One region of the Kitasatospora sp. NPDC059599 genome, then DNA from elsewhere that is predicted to be linked to it. Evidence: riboswitches for the same ligand, from Rfam matches in the RefSeq annotation. Region 1 holds a riboswitch; each other region holds the start of a gene.
What was found. A riboswitch is a leader RNA that binds a small molecule or an ion and turns the genes downstream of it on or off. The one in region 1 is predicted to bind cobalamin.
Positions count from the first base shown of each region.

Region 2: linked by a shared signal. The riboswitch ahead of metE (5-methyltetrahydropteroyltriglutamate--homocysteine S-methyltransferase) and the one ahead of ACFV04_RS13780 (HoxN/HupN/NixA family nickel/cobalt transporter) in region 1 are both predicted to bind cobalamin.
Region 3: linked by a shared signal. The riboswitch ahead of ACFV04_RS14200 (cobalamin biosynthesis protein) and the one ahead of ACFV04_RS13780 (HoxN/HupN/NixA family nickel/cobalt transporter) in region 1 are both predicted to bind cobalamin.
Region 4: linked by a shared signal. The riboswitch ahead of ACFV04_RS37610 (prenyltransferase/squalene oxidase repeat-containing protein) and the one ahead of ACFV04_RS13780 (HoxN/HupN/NixA family nickel/cobalt transporter) in region 1 are both predicted to bind cobalamin.

Region 1 covers NZ_JBHWCL010000030.1:49,279-53,479, forward strand. The annotation lists gene ACFV04_RS13760 (CobW family GTP-binding protein) at 1-285, opposite strand, end outside; gene rpsN (30S ribosomal protein S14) at 282-587, opposite strand; gene rpmB (50S ribosomal protein L28) at 587-823, opposite strand; gene rpmG (50S ribosomal protein L33) at 940-1,104, shown strand; gene ACFV04_RS13780 (HoxN/HupN/NixA family nickel/cobalt transporter) at 1,176-2,291, opposite strand; cobalamin riboswitch at 2,323-2,537, opposite strand; gene ACFV04_RS13785 (ArsR/SmtB family transcription factor) at 2,620-3,003, shown strand; gene ACFV04_RS13790 (hypothetical protein) at 3,059-4,201, shown strand, end outside.
Region 2 covers NZ_JBHWCL010000169.1:10,128-14,328, reverse strand. The annotation lists gene metE (5-methyltetrahydropteroyltriglutamate--homocysteine S-methyltransferase) at 1-1,885, opposite strand, end outside; cobalamin riboswitch at 2,066-2,254, opposite strand; gene ACFV04_RS37645 (hypothetical protein) at 2,301-2,765, opposite strand; gene ACFV04_RS37640 (ECF transporter S component) at 2,785-3,633, opposite strand; gene ACFV04_RS37635 (ABC transporter ATP-binding protein) at 3,630-4,201, opposite strand, start outside.
Region 3 covers NZ_JBHWCL010000032.1:2,952-7,152, reverse strand. The annotation lists gene ACFV04_RS14210 (putative cobaltochelatase) at 1-74, opposite strand, end outside; gene ACFV04_RS14205 (cobyric acid synthase) at 121-1,635, opposite strand; gene ACFV04_RS14200 (cobalamin biosynthesis protein) at 1,632-2,618, opposite strand; cobalamin riboswitch at 2,801-2,935, opposite strand; gene ACFV04_RS14195 (XRE family transcriptional regulator) at 3,131-3,814, shown strand; gene ACFV04_RS14190 (alpha/beta hydrolase family protein) at 4,041-4,201, shown strand, end outside.
Region 4 covers NZ_JBHWCL010000169.1:1,054-5,254, forward strand. The annotation lists gene ACFV04_RS37605 (putative Ig domain-containing protein) at 1-1,168, opposite strand, end outside; cobalamin riboswitch at 1,661-1,810, shown strand; gene ACFV04_RS37610 (prenyltransferase/squalene oxidase repeat-containing protein) at 1,909-3,000, shown strand; gene ACFV04_RS37615 (flagellar hook-length control protein FliK) at 3,030-3,509, shown strand; cobalamin riboswitch at 3,698-3,829, shown strand; gene ACFV04_RS37620 (prenyltransferase/squalene oxidase repeat-containing protein) at 3,939-4,201, shown strand, end outside.

The sequences.
Region 1 (4,201 bases):
TTCGTCGGCGATCCCCAGCAGCCGGGGCAGCAGGTCCTCGCGCAGGGCGCAGCACGGGCAGTCGTTCGTCAACGGCGCGTCGTCCGCGTCGAACACCCCCCGGGCGTCGCGCAGTTCCCGGTGGACGAGGCCGAGCGAGGCGTCCCGCAGGTCGTGCCGCAGCACCACCGCCTCCACCGCGTCCGCGGTCAGCTCGTCGACGGCCGCGCGTCGTTCCTCGGCGTGCAGCCCGGCGACGACGACCACGGGCAGCTTGATCCGCTCCGGGGCGTCCACCGGGCTCACCGGCTCGCCTTCCGGACGCCCGGCAGGTGGCCGGCGTGGGCGTGCGCGCGCAGGTTGACCCGGGAGAGGCCGAAGGCGCGCAGGTAGCCGCGGGGGCGGCCGTCCACGGCGTCGCGGTTGCGGACCCGGGTCGCGCCGGCGTCGCGCGGCCGGCGGGCGAGTTCGGCCCGCGCGGCGGCGCGCTCGGCCGGGTCGGCGCCGGGGTGGGCGATGATCCGCTTGAGCTCGGCCCGGCGTTCGGCGTACCGGTCGACGACGGCGCGCCGCTGCTCGTTCTTGGCGATCTTGCTCTGCTCGGCCATCAGACCCTCTCCCCCCGGGCCCGGATCCGGGCGACGGCGGCTTCGATGCCGATCGTGTCGACGGTGCGGATGCCCTTGGCGCTCAGCGTGAGCCGCACGTACCGGCCCTCACCGGGCAGCCAGTAGCGCTTGCGCTGGACGTTGGGGTCGAAGCGGCGGCGGGTGCGGCGGTGCGAGTGCGAGATCGCGTTGCCGAAGCCGGGCCGGCGGCCGGTGAGCCGGCAGTGGGCGGACATGGGTGCTCCCTGGCGTCCGGGAATGATCGGGACGGCGCAAACGCTACACCAGATGAAAATGACTTCCATTTCGGTGTACGGTCTCGACCGAACACCCCGGACCCAGGAGGACACCCGTGGCCCGCAGCGAACTGCGCCCCGTCATCAAGCTCCGCTCCACCGCCGGCACCGGCTTCACGTACGTGACCCGCAAGAACCGCCGCAACGATCCGGACCGGATGGTCCTGCGCAAGTACGACCCGGTCGCGGGCCGGCACGTCGACTTCCGCGAGGAGCGCTGACCCCGCACGCACGAACGGCGCCTCCCCGAGTGGGGAGGCGCCGTTCGGCACCGCGCGGTGGGCCCCTCAGCTCACTGCTCCTGCGGCGTCCAGCGCTTCTCGACCTTGGCGAGCTTCCAGTACCCGATCGCCACCGCCCAGACCACCACGAACAGCCCCGCGATCGCGTAGCCGACGTTGTCCAGCGAGATCTCCGCGATCCAGCCGCTCACCGGGTCGGTCAGGTCGAACTTCTCGTGCAGCACGCCGACCAGCTCGATGGTGCCGATGATGAAGGCCACCGCGATCGACAGCCCCGTGATGGTCAGGTTGTAGTACACCTTCCGCACCGGGTTGGAGAAGGCCCACTGGTACGCGAAGTTCATGAACGTCCCGTCCAGGGTGTCGAACAGGCTCATCCCGGCCGCGAACAGCAGCGGCAGGCAGACGATCGCGTACCAGGGCAGCCCGGCGGCCGCGCCCGAACCCGCCATCACCATCAGGGTGACCTCGGTGGCGGTGTCGAAGCCCAGGCCCAGCACCATGCCGACCGGGAACATCTGCCCGGGGCGGGTGATCGAACGGGTCGCCCGGTTCAGCACCCGGGCCATGAAGCCGCGGGAGTCGAGGTGCGCCTCCAGCTCCGCCTCGTCGTACTGCCCGGCCCGCATCGCGCGGAACACCTTGACGATGCCGAGCAGCGCCGCCAGGTTGAGCGCGCCGATCAGGTAGAGGAACACCCCGGAGGTGGTCGTCCCGACCACGCCGAGCCACTTGTGGGTGGTCGACTCGTCGTCCATCAGCGTGTTCGCCAGCTGGGCGCCGCCCGCCACCAGGGCGGCCATGATGACCACCATCGAGGAGTGCCCCAGCGCGAACCAGAATCCCACCGAGACCGGCCGCTTGCCGTCCGCCATCAGCTTGCGGGTGGTGTTGTCGATCACCGCGATGTGGTCGGCGTCGAACGCGTGCCGCATCCCGAGGGTGTACGCGGTGATGCCCAGGCCCACCCCGAAGACCTGGGTGCCGACCGCGTACCGCTCGGGCGCCACCAGGAACACGAGCGTCCCGAAGGCCACCACGTGCATGGCCAGGATCACCCCCATCAACCCGGCCGTACGGACGGTGTCCTCGCGTTTCCACCGGAAGGCGGGCAACACGGACGGCGCCGCTTTCGCGTCCGCCGCGGCGGTTTCGGGCAGGGTCATCTCAGGATCACGCTCCAACACCTCGTGGAATCACTTCGTGAAGTGCCGTGGCCGGTCTCCTGGCTTACGGGACATCCGGGTCCGCCTTCCCGAGTGCGCGAGGCACCCAGTGGCTTCGTGGACACGGACCGAATTCCGTCGAGGACGAAGGAACTCACCCGATCACAGTGGCGAGGGCCGCTCCGGACTGGGACCCCTGAGGGTCCGTCACCGGTCTTCCCGAGCACCACGGCGGGCTACACCGTAGGGGTCGCGCCCCGACCCATGCAAGGCTGCGCACCTGCGCAGGTGTCCAGGATCACAGGCCCCCGCCTGCAAGAATGTCCGCATGCATCTCGTACCGGCCGACCGCGCGGGCCACCGCACCATCGACGGGCACCGGGTCTGCGAGGCCATCGCCGCGATCGGCGACACCGCGCACGTCCGGTCCTGGGCCGAGCGCTTCTCCCTGCTCGCCGACCCCGGACGGCTCGCCCTGCTGCTCGCCCTGCACCGGGCCGGCCCGCTCGCCGTCACCGACCTCGCGGTCGCCACCGGCATGCGCGACCCCGCCGTCTCCCAGGCCCTGCGGCTGCTCCGCACGGCCGGCGTCGTCACCGGCGACAAGGACGGCCGCGTGGTGCGCTACCGGCTCGTGGACGAGGACATGCGCCCCCTCCTCGACGAATGCGCCGCCGGCGAGCACCACGAGCCCACCGCCGCCGCGGGCTGACCGACACTCGGGGAACAGCCGTCGGGCCGGGCCACCGGATGAGTACGATCATGGTGTGCCGTCCCACCCCCACGCCTGGCCCGCCGACCGCTGGAACACCCGACCGGTCAGGGCACGCGTGCTGGCGGTCGCCCGCACCCTCACCTCCGCCACCCGCGTCCTCGACGTCCTCACCCTCCTCAACCCGGACGGCATCGACCGGTACTTCACCGTCAACCCCGGCTCCGCCTTCGCCGACCGCGCCCTGGACGACTACCTGCACGGCCTGCCCGGCTTCACCGTGCTCGACTGGCAGGACGCCCTCCGGCACCACTTCGACCTCGCCGTCGCCTGCGCCGTCCACTCCTCCATGCACCACCTGGACGCCCGGCTCGTCGTCCTCCCGCACGGCGCCGGCTACAACCGCCTGGTGACCGAGTCCACCGGCGACACGACCAGCTCCGCAGGCCTCTCGCGCAACGAACTCACCCACGGCGGAGAGGTGTTCGTGGACGTCCTCGGCCTCTCCCACCCCGAACAGCTGGACCGCCTGCGGACCTCCTGCCCCGAAGCGCTGGACGTCGCCCGGGTCGTCGGCGACCCGTGCCTCGACCGGATGCTGCGCAGCCTGCGCTCCCGGGACGCCTACCGGGCCGCGCTCGGCGCCGTCGACGGCCGACGGCTCGTCGTCGTCAACTCCACCTGGAGCGAGCACTCGTTATTCGGCCGCCGCCCCGACCTGCCCCAGCGGCTGGTCCGCCGGCTGCCCGCCGACGAGTACACGGTCGCCGTCGTCCTGCACCCCAACATCTGGAGCCGGCACGACCCCGAGGCGCTGCTCGACACCGCCCGCCGGATGGGCCTGCGGCTGATCCCGCCGCACCAGGGCTGGCAGGCCGCGCTGGTCGCCGCCGACTGCCTGATCGGCGACCACGGCTCGGTATCCGTCTACGGCGCCGCGCTGGAACGACCCACCGTGCTCGTCGCCACCGGCGCCGCCGAACTCGACCCGCGCTCCCCCGGCTACGCCTTCGGCCAGACCGCCCCCGTGCTCGACCCCGACGGCGACCTCGCCGCCCAACTCGCCCGGGCCCTGCGGGAGCAGGACCCGGACACCCTGCGCCCGCTCACCGACCGCTCGCTGAGCCGGCGCGGCCGGTCCGCCGCGCTGCTGCGCCCCCTGCTCTACTCCTTCCTGGAGCACCTGGACGAACCCGGG
Region 2 (4,201 bases), on a different contig from region 1:
GGTCCGCGGCCCGCAGCGGCAGGGTCTCGCGCAGGGCCGGCTCGTCGACCTGGACGACGGCGGCGCCCGCGGCCTCCAGGTCGGTGACCTCGTCGCGCAGGGCGAGGGCGACCTGGCGGGCGGTGTCGGCGAGCGGCTGGTCGTCGCGGACGAAGGACCAGGCGAGCATGGTGACCGGGCCGGTGAGCATGCCCTTCACCGGTCGGTCGGTGAGGCCCTGCGCGTAGCCGAACCAGTCGACGGTCATCGGGTGCGGGCGGGAGATGTCCCCGGCGAGGACCGGCGGCCGGACGTAGCGGGTGCCGTAGGACTGCACCCAGCCGTGCCGGGTGGCGAGGTAGCCGGTGAGCTGCTCGGCGAAGTACTGGACCATGTCGTTGCGCTCGGGCTCGCCGTGGACGAGGACGTCCAGGCCGGCCTTCTCCTGGTAGGCGATGACCTCGCGGACCTCGGCCGCCATCCGCTCCCGGTACGCGGTCGCGTCGATCCGGCCCGCCGTCAGGTCGGCCCGGGCGACGCGCAGTTCGGTGGTCTGCGGGAAGGAGCCGATGGTGGTGGTCGGCAGCAGCGGCAGGGCGAGGCGTGCGCGCTGGGCCTCGGCCCGCACGGGGTAGGGCTGGGGACGGCGGGCGTCGGCCCCGGTGACGGCGGCGACCCGGGCGCGCACGGCCGGGTCGCGGGTGATCGGCGAGTGGGCGCGGGAGGCGAGGTCGGCGCGGTTGGCGGCGAGTTCGGCGGTGATCGCGCCGGTGCCCTCGCGCAGGCCACGGGCGAGCAGCGCCGCCTCGGCGGCCTTCTGCCGGGCGAAGGCGAGCCAGCGCAGGATCTGCGGGTCGACGTCGCGTTCGGCGGCGGCGTCGAGGGGCACGTGCAGCAGCGAGCAGGAGGGCGCGACGTCGACCCGGTCGGCGAGACCGAGCAGGGTCGCCAGGGTGGCCAGCGACCTCTCCAGGTCGTTGATCCAGATGTTGCGCCCGTCGATCACCCCGGCCACCAGCCGCTTGCCGGGCAGCCCGCCCACGGCGGCGAGGTCGTCGAGGTTGCCGGCGGCCGGTCCGGTGAAGTCCAGTGCCAGGCCCTCGACCGGGGCCTTGGCGAGGACGGGCAGGGCCTCGCCGAGGCGGTCGAAGTAGCTCGCGACCAGGAGCTTCGGCCGGTCGGCGAGGGCGCCCAGGTCGCGGTAGGCGCGGGCGGCGGCATTCAGCTCGGCCGGGGTGCGGTCCTGGACGAGGGCGGGCTCGTCCAGCTGGACCCACTGCGCCCCGGCCTCCTTCAGGGCGGCCAGCAGCTGGGCGTAGACCGGCAGCAGCCGGTCCAGCAGGGTGATCGGCCGGAAGTCGGCGTCAACGCCGGGGGCGGGCTTGGCGAGCAGCAGGTAGGTGACGGGGCCGACCAGCACCGGCCGGGCGGTGTGGCCGTCGGCGAGGGCCTCGCCGAGCTCCGCGACGGCCTTGGCCGGGTTCGCGACGAAGACCGTGTCGGGGCCCAACTCGGGTACGAGGTAGTGGTAGTTGGTGTCGAACCACTTGGTCATCTCCAGTGGCGCGACGTCCTGGGTGCCGCGCGCCATGGCGAAGTAGCCGTCCAGCGGGTCGGCCTCGACGGCGTCCCGGTGCCGGGCGGGGATCGCGCCGACCGCCACGGTGGTGTCCAGCACGTGGTCGTAGAGCGAGAAGTCGCCGGTCGGGACCTCCCGGACGCCGGCCCGGGCGAGCTGGGCCCGGTTCTCCCGGCGCAGGTCGGCGGCGGTGGTCAGCAGCGCCTCCGCGGTGACCGCGCCCTTCCAGTACCCCTCGATCGCCTTCTTCAGTTCCCGGTTGCGGCCCTGGCGGGGGTAGCCGTGCACGGTGGCGAGGGTTGCCGCGGCTGCGGACTTCGTGGTCAAGGGACTCTCCTTCGCGAGTCTTGCTCCTCAGGGATCCGGAGACGACACGAGGGCGCGAAGGGATGACGGACCGGGCAGCGGCCGCCGCGGAACGTGCGGGGCCTGATCTGCCGGGTATGGTCGCCGACCCGCCCACGAGGTCACCGGATGGCCGCACGCGGATGGTCCGCGGGCGGGCAGTGGCAGGTCTTCGGACTCGCGGGCACGCCCACCCTGTCGAGGGCGGACACCTACTGGCCGTCGCTTCCCAGCCCCTCCCGGGCCCAGTGCGTATGACGGCGGTCGTTCCCACTCACCGCTGCGGGGCAGTCCCGGATTCCCACCGGGTTCCCTCTTGCGACGCGCCTGCCTGGCGGACAGGGCGAACCAGCTGCTCCGCCAGCTTAGGGGCAAACGGCGGGGGCCGGAGGGGAAATCATCTGCGGCGTCCGGATGGTGAGACTCCGCCGCCGTCCCTGGTGGTGCCGGACGCCCGTTCGTGCGGCCGGCGGCCGGGGGCGCGCTGCGGCTCCGCCGGGGGCGGCAGGAAGGCCCGGATGTCCGCGAGCAGTTCGGGCAGGCCCCGGCCGGGGTCGGGCCGCGCGGTCGGGTCGGTTGCCGGGGCGGCATGCGTCCCGGCGTCCGGGCCGGCGTCCTGGTCGGCATTCGTCCCGGCACTCGCCGGCCCGACCCGATCGGCGGGGACGCCCGCCAGCACCCGTTCGGCTTCGCCCAGCAGTTGCAGCGCCCGGTGGAGGTCGAGCCGCATCCGGGCCACCTGGGCCTGTGCCCCGCCCAGTTGACGGCGGGCGGATTCGAGACCGGCGTGCTGCTCCGGGGTCAGCAGGACCACGTCGGTCCCGTCCACCGTCGCCGTTCGGGGCTTCTCACGCTTGGGCATGGCGGCGGGACCTCCCGATTCAGGAGCGCACCGGCCCGGCGGGCAGCGGACCGGCGACCGGGCCCGCCGCGGCTCCGGTGCCGTCCGGGGCCTCGAAACGCACCGTGGGCTCGAAGTTGGCGCGGCGGGCCGCGCGGCGGAAGACGGTCAGCACGGCCGGCCCGACGACGAGCACGGCGGTGAAGGTGGTGACGGCGCGGCCGGTGTCCCAGCCGAGCGAGGTGGCGAGGTCGAACAGCAGGTAGCGGTGCCACTGCTCGGTGAAGGGCAGGCCCGGGAGGTAGGCGATCGAGCTGTTCGGGTCGGTGGAGAACGGCCAGAAGGAGAGGTTCAGCAGGAAGCCGAAGAGGTACCCGGAGAACGCCCCGTACCCGGCCAGCATCGGCACCTCCCAGCGCCGCCGGGCCGGCGGGAGCAGCCCGGCGAGCATGCCGACGAAGGCGCAGCCGAACATCTGGTAGGGCATCCAGGGGCCGACCCCGCCGGTGAGCAGGGCGGAGGCGAACAGCGAGGTGCAACCGAGGGTGAAGCCGAAGCCGGGGCCGAAGACCCGGCCGGCCAGGACGAGGACGAAGAAGACCGTCTCCACCCCGGCCGTGCCGGCGCCGAGCGGGCGCAGCCCGGCGTTGACGGCGGACAGGACGCCGAGCATGGCGAGGGCCTTGGCGTCGATGCCCCCGGCCGAGATCTCGGCGATGACGACGGCAAGGACCAGGACGAGGAGTGCGCCGAAGATCAGCGGCGGGGCGTAATTGGAGCCGAACGTCCCGGGGGCGACGACGAACGGCCAGGTGAAGGCGACCAGGCCGATGAAGGCGGCCAGGGCGACAACGATCCGGGCCCGGCCGGGGATCCGGACGGCGGTCACCGGGCCGTCTCCACGGCTTCCAGCACCCCGGCGACCTGATCGACCGTCAGGTAGCCGAGCGGGGCGAGGATCTTGGCGGTCTGGGGGGCGAAGGTGGGCGAGGCGACGATCACCTCGGCGGTGGGGCCGTCGGCGACAACCTCCCCCTCGGCCATCACGACCACGCGGTCGGCGGCGGAGGCGACGAATTCGACGTCGTGGGTGGAGACCACGACGGTCCGGCCCTCGGCGGCGAGGGCGTCCACGATGCGGGTGAGCGCCGCCTTCGCCCGGTAGTCGAGCCCCCGGGTCGGCTCGTCCAGCAGGACGACCCGTGGTGCGGCGGCCAGTTGGATCGCCAGGACGAGCGCCAGCTGCTGCCCCTCGGAGAGGTCCCGGGGGTGGGTGTCGTCCGGGATCCCGGGGGCCAGGCGGTCGAGGAGCTGCCGCGCGGTCGGCCCGACCGCGCGCTCGGATTCCAGGTCGCCCTGGGCGAGTTCCTGCGCCACCGTCTCCAGGTACAGCAGGTCGGTGGGGGTCTGCGGGACGAGCCCGACCAGCTGCCGGGCCCGGGCGGCGGGCAGGCGCT
Region 3 (4,201 bases), on a different contig from region 1:
GCGTTCAGCAGCAGCCCGAGCCGCAGGTCGGCCATGCCGACGATCGCGGTGAACGGATAGCGGACGTCACTCATGCCGTACCCCACTCCTGTCGTGCCCGGTTCTGCGGTCGTACCCGGCTCATGCGTCACTCCCAGGTGCCCCGGGCGCCAGGAACGGCAGCGATCCGGCCGCCGGCACCCCGCCCTCGATCAGCTTCCACAGCGCGTCGGTGTCCGCGTGTTCCTCGATCAGGTCGCCCAGCCGGTCCAGCCGGGCCTCGCGCGCCGCGGCGAAGGAGGTGTCCGGCGCCGGGACGAACGCCCGGCCCGCCAACGCGGCGACCTCGCGCAGGAGTTCGCGGCGGAAGCCGTCGTTCTCCAGCGCGCCGTGCCAGGTCGTGCCCCAGACCGAGCCCACCCGGCAGCCGTCCAGGAAGGCGACGCCCCCCTCGACCGCGACCACGCCGTGGTGGATCTCGTAGCCTTCGACCCGGTGCCCGTACGCCTCGCCGACCGGCCGCGCCAGCACCTTCTCGACGCCGAACCGCACGTGCGTCGGCAGCAGGCCGAGCCCGTCGACGGCACCCGCCTTGGACTCCACCTCGTCGACGATCCCGCGCGCCAGCATCTGGTAGCCGCCGCACACCCCGAGGACGGGCAGTCCGGCCGCCGCCCGCGCCTTCAGCGCCGGCTCCAGGCCGCGCTCGCGCAGCCAGGCGAGGTCCGCCACGGTGGCCCGGGTGCCGGGCAGCACCACCAGATCGGCGTCGGCCAGTTCCTCCGGCCTGGTCGCCCAGCGGACCAGCACACCCGGCTCCTGCGCCAGCGCGTCCAGGTCGGTGAAGTTGGACAGCCGGGGGAAGCGCACCACGGCGACCCGCAGCACGTCCGCGCCGAGCGGGCCGCGCCCGTCCACCCGGTCCACCACCGTCGACAGGTCCAGCGAGTCCTCGGCGTCCAGCCACAGGCCGGGCAGCATCGGCAGGGTGCCCAGCACCTGACGGCCGGTCAGCTCGTGCAGCATCTCCAGCCCGGGTGCCAGCAGCCGCGCGTCGCCGCGGAACTTGTTGACGAACCAGCCGGCCACGTGCCGCTGGTCCTCCGCCGACAGCAGCGCCAGCGTCCCGTACATCGCCGCGAACACGCCGCCCCGGTCGATGTCCCCGACCACCACCACGGGCAGCCCGGCGGCCGTCGCCAGGCCCATGTTGGCGATGTCGCGGTCGCGCAGGTTGATCTCGGCAGGCGAACCGGCGCCTTCGCAGACCACCACCTCGTAGCGGCGGCGCAGATCGGCGAGGCACTCCAGGGCGCGCTCCAGCAGGACGGGCTTGCGCTCGCGGTAGTCCAGCGCGCCGACCTCGGCGACCGGCCGGCCCAGCAGCACCACCTGGCTGCGGCCGTCCGCGCCGGGCTTCAGCAGCACCGGGTTCATCGCCGCCTCCGGCTCCACCCGGGCGGCCTGCGCCTGCATCGCCTGGGCGCGGCCGATCTCGGCACCGTCGGCGGTGACGAAGGAGTTCAGCGACATGTTCTGCGCCTTGAACGGCGCGACCCGCACGCCCTGGCGGGCCAGCCAGCGGCAGATGCCGGCCGTCACCACGCTCTTGCCCGCGTCCGAGGTCGTCCCCGCGACCAGCAGCGCGTTCGTCATGCCCTTCCCCTCTTCCCCAGGAGCGCGCGCAGCAGGACGTGCCCCGCGACCGTCGTACCCAGCGCCAGCGCGCCCACCCGCCGCGAGAGCGCGCAGGCCCGCTCGATGTCGTCCACCGTCACCGGGCGCAGCTCCGCGCCCAGCACCGGCCGGTGCTCCACCCGCTCGCCGTACTGCAGTGTGCCGCCCAGCCGGACGCCCACCGCGCCGGCGAACGCCGACTCGGCCTGGCCCGCGTTCGGGCTCGGGTGCGCGGAGCCGTCGCGGCGCCAGACCTGCCAGGCCGTCCGGGGCTGCGGGGCGGCGGCCACCGTCAGCAGCGCGGTCAGCCGGGCGCCCGGCCAGCCGGCCACGTCGTCCAGCCGGGCCGAGGCCCAGCCGAACCGGGCGTGCCGCGGCGAGCGGTGGCCCACCATGGCGTCCAGGGTGTTCACCGCCCGGAAGGCCAGCAGCCCGGGCGTGCCCGCGAGGGCGCCCCAGGTCAGCGCGTTCACCACGGCGTCGGCGGTGTTCTCGGCCACCGACTCGACCACCGCGCGGGCGATCTGCTGCTCGTCGAGCGCGCTCGGGTCCCGCCCGCACAGGTGCGGCAGCCGCTCCCGTGCGGCCCGCAGGTCGCCGGCCTTCAGCGAGCGGCCGATGGCGCGGGCCTCCCGGGTCAGCGAGGTGCCGCCGAGCACCGTCCAGGTGGCGGCCGCCGCGAGGGCCGCCCGGCCCGTCGGGCGCCGGCCCACCGTACGGTCCAGGGCGAGCGCGCCCGCCGCGACCGCGCCCACGCACAGCGCCGTGTACCCGGCCCCGGCGGCCCGGTCGTCGCGCCACAGGCGCCGCTCCAGCCGGGTCGCGGCACTGCCGAACACGGCCACCGGGTGGCCCCGGCGCGGGTCGCCGTAGCGGGCGTCGGCGGCGTAGCCCACGACGGCGCCCAGCGCGAACAGGGCGGCGCGGGCGAGCGGACGACCGGTCAGGGGGCGGCGGGTCATCGGCTGCACGTCGGAAGGCCGGGTATCGGAAGAGCGCGTGCGAGGAGGCCGGTCGCGTGAACACCCTGCGCCGGAAGGCCGTGCCCGGGACGGCAGCTCGGAGTGCGGCGGGGCGGGGCAGCCTGCATCGCGTGCGTGTCCTCACTCAGGGTCCGCGCCCTGGATCGACGTAGCGGGGGCGAGAGTCTCCTGGCTTCCGGGTCGGACGCACCCCCGGGGCCTTCCAGCGGCTTCTGACGGCCCGCCGTGGCGATGATTCCGAGCGTGCTCCCCGGTGACAGTGGCGGGACCGCGCCGGACTCGCACCGGCTTCCTCTCCATGCCTCCGATTGGCCCCAGGATCCCATCACGCGGCCGAACCGGGAGTCAACCGAGGTCACGGAGGGGTTGGTCACACGGGACACCGGCTGACAGCCTGTGGGATCGCCCAGCGCGGCGGGCCCCCGGGACCGGTCGCTTCGTGCGTTCGGGTGCTGGGGCCGTGCCCCGGTCCGCCCCTACCGTTCGGTGGCATGCGTCGCAGAAAGCCCCCCGCCGCCCCGCCCCCGGTGCCGTTCTCGCCCTCGGCCGCCCGCGCCCACCGGGCCGGTCTCGGCCTGACCCCCGAGCAGGTCGCCGAGGGTATGGCCGCGCACGGCGTCCGGCTGCTGCCCGCCCACGTCCTCGCCTGGGAGAGCGGCGAGCTGCGTCCCGGTGAGGGCGAGTTCATCGCCCTCGCCCGCGCCCTGTGGTGCCGGGCCGCCCAGCTGATGGACGGCCGCCCGGTCCGGCTGCGGGACCACCGGCTGGCCCGCGAACTCGGCCAGGCCGCCGTCGCGGACCGCACCGGCACCACCCTCGACGCCTACCGGGAGGCCGAACTGACCGGTCACTGGGACGGCGACGAGGAGCAGACCCGGTCCCTCGCCGAGGTCCTCGGCCTGGGCCTGCCCGACCTCGTCCGGGCCACCGGCCGCGAGGAGGCCCTCGACCACCTGCTCCGCCAGTGCGTCACCGGCCGCTGGCAGCCCCACCTGCGCGCCCTCGCCCGCATCGTCCCGGCTCCCGCGGAGACCCTGGCCGGCGCTGTCGAGGCTCTCCACCAGGAGCACCACGTCCCCTCCCACTGGGGCGCCGGCGCCCGCGCCGCGCCGCCCCCCGCGATCGACACCCTCACGTCCCGCTTCTGGCGCCTCCTCGACGCCGACGCGCTCTGACTCCCGGCCCCTCCGGAAACCCCGGCCCCTCTGGAATCCCCCGCCCCTCTCGAACCCCCTGACCCGCTGACTCCCCGCCCCGCTGACTCCCCGACCCGCTCCGGCCCGTGCCCGAGTGACCCGGACGGCCCAGCCCGGTGGCCGGGCGGGCGGGGCCCCGGTGGACTGGTGTACGAGCACCGTCCGGCCCGAGAGCAACAGCGAGAGCAACAGAGCGGGGAACGATATGCGCTGGGGAACCGCCGCCGTCGTGGCGGCCGCCGCCGTCGGAGCCGGCGCTGCCGTGCTGGTGGTCGGCCGCCGGGCCTCCGAGCGGATGGTCCGCCCGGTGACCACCGTTCAGGAGTCCGGGCCGCTCCTCGTCCGGAGCCTCGGCGCCGGGCGGAT
Region 4 (4,201 bases), on a different contig from region 1:
TGGCGCCGCTGGTCACGTCGTAGAGCGAGCCGGTGTGGGCGTACGGGTAGGACGCCGGGGTGGTGCTGGCGGCCGGGGCGCCGGCCAGGGCGTAGACGGAGGCGATGATCGGGGAGGAGGCGCTGGTGCCGCCGTAGACGTTCCAGCCCGAGCCGCCGTAGGTCTGGTAGACCGCGACGCCGGTGGCCGGGTCGGCGACGGCGGAGACGTCGGCGACGGTGCGCTTGGCGCAGCCGGTGTCCTTCTGCCAGCTCGGCTTGGGGTCGTAGGCGGAGCAGCCGGAGCCGGCGCCGTTGCCGCCCGCGGTGCTGCCCCACACCTTCTCGCTCCAGCCGCGGGCGGTGGAGGCGCGGCTGAGGCTGGTGCCGCCGACCGCGGTGACGTACTGGGAGGCGGCCGGGTACTCCACGCCGTAGCCGGAGTCACCGGAGGAGACGGTGATGGCGACGCCGGGGTGGTTGAAGTAGCTGGCGTCGGAGCTCGTGTCGGTGGAGTCCTCGCCGCCGCCGTAGCTGTTGGACACGTACTTGGCGCCCATCGAGACGGCGGTGTTGACCGCGGCGCCCAGGTTGTCCATCGAGGCGTCGTCGGACTCGACCAGCAGGATGTGGCAGTTGGGGCAGACGGCGCTGACCATGTCGACGTCGAGCGAGATCTCCCCGGCCCAGCCGCTGTCGGCGGTCGGGTAGGTGGTGCCGCCGCGCTGGTCGACCTTCTTGAAGCAGCCGTTGGCGGTGGTGCACGCGGGCAGGCCGTACTGCGAGCGGTAGGTCGCGAGGTCGGACTCCGCGTTCGGGTCGTCCTGGGCGTCGACGATGGCGACGGTGGCGCCCGAACCGGCCGAGGCCGGGAGGTTGTAGGCGGAGGCGAGGTCGCTGGGCCCCAGGCCGGAGGGGTTGATGTCGGGGGACAGGGCGAGGTGCTGGGCGACGTCGGTGCGGGCGAGCGCGAGGCAGGCCATCTCGCCGGGGTGGGTCGGGGCGGCGCAGACGCGCTTGGTGGCGACACCGGTGGTGCTGCCGGTGCCGGCGGTCCCGCCGGGGGCGGCGGAGGCACCGGGGGCGGTGACCGCGAGCAGGCCGGTGGCGGCCAGCGCGAAGGCGGGCAGGGCGGCGAGGAGTCTGCGCGCCCGGGCAGGGCGCGCACCGCTGGGGGAGTGGAAGCGCAAGAGTCGACCCTCCGTGGGGGTGAGGGCGCGGCCGGTGCCGGCGGTAGGGGTGCTCGCCGGGACGGGCTCGGGCCCGTGCTGACGGATCACGTGCAGGTGCTCGCGGGCCCGCGGCGGTTGGCCGCGGACCGGCGTGGAACTCGCGCTGTACGGGAGGTGGGGGCACGCGTCCCGGGGTGAGCGGGGTGGCGTGGGCATGACATGCGTGGCCATGTCGGAGTTCCGTACCGTTCGCGGTCGAGTGCGGCCGCTTCGGCACCGCCATGAGGTTACTGACGGGTCGTCGGCGGGCTCAAGGCGCCGCTCGCAGCCTTTACCGGGCTTTGCCCATCAATTGTCCAGCGGAAGAGGCGGGTTGATCCTCCCGGCCCGAAGGCGGCCCCACGCGCCCCTCCGGGCCCGGCGGACGGCTCCACGCGCACCCGCCCCGCCCGCCGGTGACCGGTGGACCCAACGGGGTGCCACCGTGATGTGACGCACGAACCCTTGACCGGATCTTTTCCGTTTCGCCATGATGGACCGTCAAGTTCTGACTCCGTCGTTGGGGGAAGCCGGTCCGAATCCGGCGCTGACCCGCAACGGTAGGCCTCCGACACCCGTCGGCGGCGAGCCCGAGTACCCGCGGCGGAGGTGTGTCACCACTCCTCCCGTCGTGGTCTGCGGGCCGGAGCTCCGAGGGCTGCCCCGGCGCGTTCGCCGACGTCCTCCGGGCCCCTGCGTCCAGGCCCGGAAAGGCACCCATGCCCGCGCTCCGCCGCACCCTCGGTCTGCTCGCGATACCCGCCCTGGCCCTCGCCACCGTGCTCCCGGCCGCCGCCGCGCACGCCGCGCCGGCCCCCGCGACGTCGGCCCCCGCAGCGTCGGCCTCCGTCACGGTCCGTCCGGACGCCGCCGCGGCCGGCTGGCTGGCCCGCCAACTCGTCGACGGCGACCACTTCGAGTCCGTCTTCAATGGCACCGCCTACCCCGACCAGGGCCTGACCGTCGACGCCGTACTCGCCTTCGCCGCCTCCCACGGCTCCGACCTGGCCGCCGCCAAGGCCACCGCCTGGCTCGCCAAGCCCGAGATCATCAGCGGCTACCTCGGCGACGGCACCACCGAGGCCTACGCCGGCGCCACCGCCAAACTGCTGCTCGCCGCCGAGGTCCGCGGCGAGAACCCGGCGAGCTTCGGCGGCGTCGACCTGCCCGCCCGGCTGCGCTCCCTCCGGACCGCCGAGGGCCGCTTCTCCGACCGCTCCCAGTGGGGCGACTACAGCAACGCCTTCGGCCAGTCGCTGGCCCTGATCGCCCTGCACCGCACGCCCGGTGACGCCCCGGCGGTGGCCGTCGACTACCTCGCGAACAGCCAGTGCGCGGACGGCGGCTTCCCCGTCGCCTTCGGCCAGACCACCTGCGCGAGCGACGCGGACGCCACCGCGCTCGCCGTCCAGGCCCTCGCCGCCACCGGCCGCACCGCCAAGGCCAACGCCGGCCTCACCTGGCTCACCACCCACCAGAACGCCGACGGCGGCTTCGCGGCGGCCGGGGCAACCGCCTCCAACGCCAACACCACCGGCCTGGCCACCCAGGCGCTGCTGGCCGGTGGGCACTTCGGCGCCGGCCTCAAGGGCTGGAGCCGACTGGTCAAGCTCCAGCAGGGCTGCGCCGCCGACCCGGCGGTGCGCGGCGCCGTCGCCTACGACGCCACCGGCTTCACCGCGGGCACCGGCGCCCGGGCCACCGCGCAGGCCGTCCTCGGTCTCGCGGGCACCCCGCTCGCCACCCTCTCCGCCGCCGGGGCCCGCCCCGACGCCCCCACGCTGCTCTGCCCGGCACCGGCCGTCCGCTGAACGGGCCCGACACTGCGAGGAGTTCACCGATGAACGACACCCTCACCCCTGCCCGACCTGCCCGCCGCACGCTCGGCTCGATCGTCGCAGCCGCCGCCCTCACCGCCGGCCTGCTCGGCGTCTCCGCCGCGCAGGCCCCGCAGGCGCAGGCCGCCGCCTGCGACGGGACCACCGGCGTCACCGTCGTGGTCGACTTCACGGCCGTCGGCGGCGGCATCGAAACCGGCTGCGCCCCCGGCGACCCGGCCAGCGGACTCGCCGCGCTCACCGGCGCCGGGTTCCCCTACGCCTTCCACCCGAGGTTCCCCGGCTTCGTCTGCAAGATCAACGCGCTGCCGGCCACCTGCACCAACCCGACCGGCAACGCCTACTGGTCGTACTGGCACGCCCAGCACGGCGGCCCCTGGTCGTACAGCAACCTCGGCGCGGGCAGCTACAACCCGGCGCCCGGAGACGTCGAGGGCTGGTCCTTCGGCGCGGGCGCCCAGCCGGGCATCACCGCCCCCTGACGCCCGTTGGCGCGGCCGGCCAACGGCGGCGCCACCGGAGCCCCGGCCCCCTGTCCGGACAGGGGGCCGGGTGCACCGGCGTGCCCGGATTCGGTGGTGGGGGCGCCGGCGTCGACGGGTGCGCGTCCGGGTCGCAGGAGCCAAGGGACGTTAGTGACCTGACGACCCGTTGACTCCCCGTCGGACGCCGTGGTCTGATGAACCGGTTTTTCACCCTCGGCATTCAGGGGAAGCCGGTCCGATTCCGGCGCTGACCCGCAACCGTAGACCCACCGCCCGGTGGGTGAGCCGGAATGCCTGGACCGGGGGTCTGTTCACACAGCACTTGCGTCGTCGCGGACTACGACGCAGCTCTTGACGCCCCCGCGTTCCCGGCGGGCGGCCGTCGGCTGCGCCGTGTCTCCCGTGTCGACCGACCAGGGAGTCGTCGTGAGGGTCAGCAGCAGTCGCACACGTCACAGGAACCGGGACCTCGCGTCGCTGGTGGTCGCCGGCACCGTCGCGGTCGCCGCGTGCGGCACCGTCCTGCTCGGCCACCCCGGTACCGCCGCAGCCGACCCGATCGGGCAGTGCACGGCGACGGCGGGCACGTTCGACGTCGATCACCGGGGCCGCAGCGCCACCCGGGGCTGTGACGCCCGCCCCACGACGGGCGCGAACCCGCTGCACGACGCCGGCAACCCCGGCACCAC